DNA from 2 places in the Brevibacillus sp. FW301-21C12A genome. Region 2 is predicted to be linked to the other one. Evidence: a T-box and tRNA genes for the amino acid it is inferred to sense, from the RefSeq annotation. Region 2 holds a T-box; the other holds one or more tRNA genes.
The links. The T-box of region 2 lies ahead of thrS (threonine--tRNA ligase). A T-box ahead of a tRNA ligase gene usually reads a tRNA of that ligase, here a tRNA-Thr.
Positions count from the first base shown of each region.

Region 1: it has a tRNA-Thr gene. The T-box ahead of thrS (threonine--tRNA ligase) is inferred to sense a tRNA for this amino acid. The anticodon was not compared.

Region 1 is NZ_JBYTBG010000025.1:28,618-31,079, reverse strand. It holds gene AC3WQH_RS15835 (C40 family peptidase) at 32-940, opposite strand; tRNA gene AC3WQH_RS15830 (tRNA-Asp) at 1,128-1,204, shown strand; tRNA gene AC3WQH_RS15825 (tRNA-Thr) at 1,238-1,313, shown strand; tRNA gene AC3WQH_RS15820 (tRNA-Leu) at 1,325-1,411, shown strand; gene AC3WQH_RS15815 (helix-turn-helix domain-containing protein) at 1,583-1,864, shown strand; gene AC3WQH_RS15810 (ABC transporter substrate-binding protein) at 1,825-2,462, shown strand, end outside.
Region 2 is NZ_JBYTBG010000006.1:12,349-14,810, forward strand. It holds gene ytxC (putative sporulation protein YtxC) at 1-476, shown strand, start outside; T-box leader at 505-768, shown strand; gene thrS (threonine--tRNA ligase) at 824-2,462, shown strand, end outside.

The sequences.
Region 1 (2,462 bases), on a different contig from region 2:
GACAGGTGTGGGCCGTTTTTTCGGGGGATTGCTACTGGAATTCGGCGTAGCGCTTGACGCCGTAGAACGGATACAGCTTGTGCATGTACTCCACCTTGCCGTAGCGAACGTCTTCGCCGTTTGCATGGACGATGGTGCCATTACCCAAGTAGATCGCTACGTGGGACACGCGTCCTTTTCCGAGCGAATCGTAAAACAGCAGGTCGCCCGGCTGCGCTTGCTCGAGCGGAATGGATACGCCCCCGCGGAATTGATCCTCGGATGTACGCGGAAGTGTAACCCCGAGGCGGCTAAATACGTATGAAGTAAAGCCGCTGCAATCAAATCCGTCCGGTGTGGTTCCTCCGAGCACATACGGAGTTTTGAGCAGTGGTTCAAAGATCGATTCGAGACGGTGCAGGCTTGCGGAATCGACATCGCCTGCGAACGCAACGTCAGGGGTGAGCTTTGGACTCAAGTAAGCGGAGAAGACGTAGGCTTCATCATCTTCGAACTCGATTTTGGTCCACTCGCTGCCAGTCTCGACGACTTCAACCACGTCACCGAACTTCAGCTTGCCTAAAATTCTCGCATCCGTCGACGCTTTTTTGCGCACATTCAGCACGTCTACCGTCACGCGCGCTTTTTCGCCAGCCGTCAGTTCTTCCGGCTCGTTGTTGGCGGAGTCAATCGAGGCGGCTACGACATCGAGAGGGACGTCGGCTGCACCGCCTGTCGACAGGCTGCCTTCAGGCAAGGACAAAGTCTGGCCAATCGACAGTTGATCGCTTTTCAGTTGGTTCACTTGCATGAGCTGGCTGACCGTAGTCTGGTGCTCACGGGCAATTTTGCTCAACGTGTCCCCTGCTGATACTACATACACTCCAGAGGCGGCGTGAGCAGCAGTAGGCAGCAGAGTGAAGAGGGCGAGGGAGGTGAGTAGCTTCGAAGTAAGTTTCATATCATCGTCTCCACCAATCTACTATTTTCTGCATATCTAGATAAAATTCTAGCGGATTTTCAATGGTAAATCTATGAAAAAATGATGTAGAAAAAAAGATTTCAAAAACTATTGCAAAGTTGGTAGAAGACATGCTATATTACAGAAGTGCCCACGAGAGTGAGCAAAAGTTGGAAATAAACCACATGGAGCTGTGGTGAAGTTGGAGTTCACGCCGGTCTGTCACACCGGAGGTCGCGGGTTCGAGTCCCGTCAGCTCCGCCATTCTTCGATACACGAATGGCGAATATTATCTATGCCGGTGTAGCTCAATTGGTAGAGCACCTGACTTGTAATCAGGGGGTTGTGGGTTCGATTCCTATCGCCGGCACCACGTTTTCATTTGCGGTCGTGGCGGAATTGGCAGACGCGCTAGATTCAGGTTCTAGTGGTGGCAACACCGTGGAGGTTCAAGTCCTCTCGACCGCACCATACCAGTAAACGACAGGCTTTTGGGCTGCTTTTCCGGCAGAACAAAAGCCTTTTTGCTATTCATGATCTGGATTAGGCTGACACTGCTGGCAGCGGCAGGCTTGTCCCGCTTCCAGCTACACGCAAGCGAGCGGCTGCGACTCCGGCCGCCCCGCCGCCTGGGAGACGGGCGTGAGCTTCGTCGAATACCTGGGCCGGGTCCGAATCCGCAAAGGCCAGGAGCTGCTCCAGTTGTCGGACAAAGATTTGCATCTGATTGCGCAGGAAACCGGGTTTGCCAACGATTATTATTTCAGCCGAAAGTTTAAGCAGATTGTGGGCGTTCCGCTGACGGTGTACAGAAAGCAGCCGAAACGAATCGCCGTCCTGATGCCGCACGCCACAGCATGCCTGCTGGCCTGGGGATCGTCCCGGTGTTTGCCGTCGTCGGCTTGTGGATGGAGCCGTGGCTGACTGCTCATTACCGGGAGCGGCTCGACTGCTCAGGTTTCAGGCAAGGGGAGTGGTACAGCGACAAAACCGTCCAGTGGCTCGCGGCGAATCCGCCCGACCTCATCATGGTGTATCGGGAAGAGTACACCGAGAGCTTGTGGGAGATCGCCCCGGTGTTCACGATTCCCGAGGAATGCAGCGATTGGCGGGAGGAACTGCTCGTGCTCGCGGCAGCCGTGGGGCGTCGCGAACAGGCAGAACGCTGGCTCCTGCTGTTTGACGAAAGAGCTTTGGCGGTAAAAAACAAGCTGGCCGTCCAGCGTGCCCGAGGCGAGACGTTTTTGATCGTGAAAATCGTCTCGGGCAAATGCTACGTTTACAGCAACATGACGAGCATGGGCGGGTGTCTGATATACGATGTGCTGGGCTTGCAGCCGCCGACTGCCGTGCAGCGGAACATGATCGAAAAAGGGCTGCTGAACATACACGTCCCGCTGGACGATCTGCCCGATTACTCCGCCGATCACATTTTTTTGTTCCTCTATCATTCGCATTGGCCCCCCGCCGAGTGCGAGGTATTGGAGTCGAGCGTGTGGCGCGGTCTGCCGGCAGTAAAAAA
Region 2 (2,462 bases):
CTATCAACGTATTGGGGTTCGTCAGGTTCCGGCTGCAGGAGCATTGGAATGAACTGTTCGAGCTGGTCGAATCGGGAATCGACGAATATTTGGAAGACAAGCAATACCAGGAATTTGTCGAGCTTCTGCGCTATTTTATCGCCGTACAGGAAGTGAAACAGGAAGTGGTCCATGTTGTTCCTAGTGTGGACAAACCTTTCCATCTTTATGACAAAAAGGGAGACCGCCTTTGGCTGGAACAGCTCGATTCCGTGCTGAGCATGGACGAACAAAAATGCCGCGATGAAGATTACTTGGTCAGCGCGCTGGTTACACTGGCACCGGAGAGCATCGTTCTGCACATGGCCGGGGAGAAGCCGGGGCTTGTGCAAACGATCCGCAGCATTTTTGACAGCAGGCTCATCACCTGCCATTCCTGTTCGTTATGCCTTGGGCAAAGACGTGTACTTGACGGGAACAATCCGACTAAACTATAATTAGCAGCAACAAGAGTGAATATCGCTTACAAATACGATGAGAAGGACATGGACGATATCGAGATCGCTCTAGAGAGGCGGGCCTTGGCTGGAAGCTTGCTGCGAGACGATATGGATCTACCCCCTTCGAGTAGCAGCCGGGAACGAAGCGTACGCTTTTACTAACGGCTTGCCGGTTCCATACCGTTACCATGTCAATGAGGAGTTTGTTCGGGCATCCGTTTTGCACGGCCCGTTTTGTAAAAACAGACTTGAATTAGGGTGGTACCGCGAGAATACACTCGTCCCTTCTGGGATGGGTGTTTTTTATTTTCTCAAAAACAACAAACAGGAAGGAAGAATCCAAGGTGGCACAAATTAACGTAACGTTCCCGGATGGAGCAGTCCGTCAGTACGAAGCTGGGATCACCATCGAAGAGATCGCAGGCTCCATCAGCGCGAGCCTGAAGAAAAAAGCAGTAGCCGGCAAAAAAGACGGCAAAGTCGTGGATCTGTACACGCCGCTTGAGGATGACGCAGCAATTGAAATCGTGACCCTCGATTCGCCGGAAGGCTTGGAAGTTTACCGTCACAGTACCGCTCACTTGCTCGCCCAGGCAGTAAGACGCCTGTACGGCAGCGAAGTCAAATTCGGGATCGGTCCTGTGATCGAAGACGGCTTCTACTACGACATGGACATTCCGGTCTCGCTCTCGCCAGAAGACTTGGGCAAGATTGAGGCGGAAATGGAAAAAATCGTGAAGGAAGACTTGCCGATCCGCCGCAGAGTCGTCAGCCGCGACGAGGCGACAAGAATTTTCCAAAACCTCAACGACCATCTGAAGCTGGAACTGATCCGCGACTTGCCGGCGGATGCGACGATCACCCTGTACGAGCAGGGCGAATTTTTCGACCTCTGTCGCGGCCCGCACTTGCCGTCCACTGGCTACATCAAAGCGTTCAAGCTGATGAGCGTGGCAGGTGCATACTGGCGCGGAAAAGCGGAAAACCAGGTGCTGCAGCGCGTCTACGGTACCGCTTGGCCGAAAAAAGCGGATATGGACGAATATCTGCACTTCATCGAAGAGGCGAAAAAGCGCGACCACCGCAAACTGGGCAAAGAGCTGGAGCTGTTCATGTTCTCCGAGGAAGCGCCTGGCATGCCGTTCTACCTGCCAAACGGCTTCACTGTCCGCAACGAGCTGGAGCAGTTCTCCCGCCGCCTGCAACAGCTTGCCCAATACACAGAGGTGCGCTCGCCGTTCCTCATGAACGAGCGCCTCTGGAAAGAATCCGGTCACTGGGATCACTACAAGGAAAACATGTACTTCTCTGAAGTCGACAACGCGACTTACGCCTTGAAGCCGATGAACTGCCCAGGACACATGCTCATTTACAAAAACGCAATGCATTCCTACCGCGACTTGCCGATTCGCTATGCCGAGTTCGGCCAGGTTCACCGCCACGAATATTCCGGCGCGCTGAACGGCATGCTGCGGGTTCGCACCTTCTGCCAGGATGACGCACACGTATTCGTCCGCCCTGACCAGATCGAGAGCGAAATCAAAAACATGATTAAGCTGATCGACAAAATCTACAAAGTGTTCGGCTTTGAATACAGCGTAGCACTTTCGACTCGCCCGGAAGATTCCATGGGCTCCGACGAGCTGTGGGAAACAGCGGAAAGCTCCTTGAAAAAGGTGCTGGAGCAACTGGAAATGCCGTATGAAATCAAGGAAGGCGACGGTGCGTTCTACGGACCGAAGATCGACTTCCAAATTACCGACGCGCTGAAACGCCGTCACCAATGTGGAACCATCCAGCTCGACTTCCAAATGCCGGAGAAGTTCGACCTGACTTACGTGGGCCAAGACAACGAAAAGCATCGTCCGGTTGTCTTGCACCGTGCGATGTACGGCTCCATGGAGCGTTTCATCGGCATCCTGATCGAGCACTACGCAGGCGCATTCCCTGTCTGGTTGACTCCAATCCAGGCGCGCTTGATGA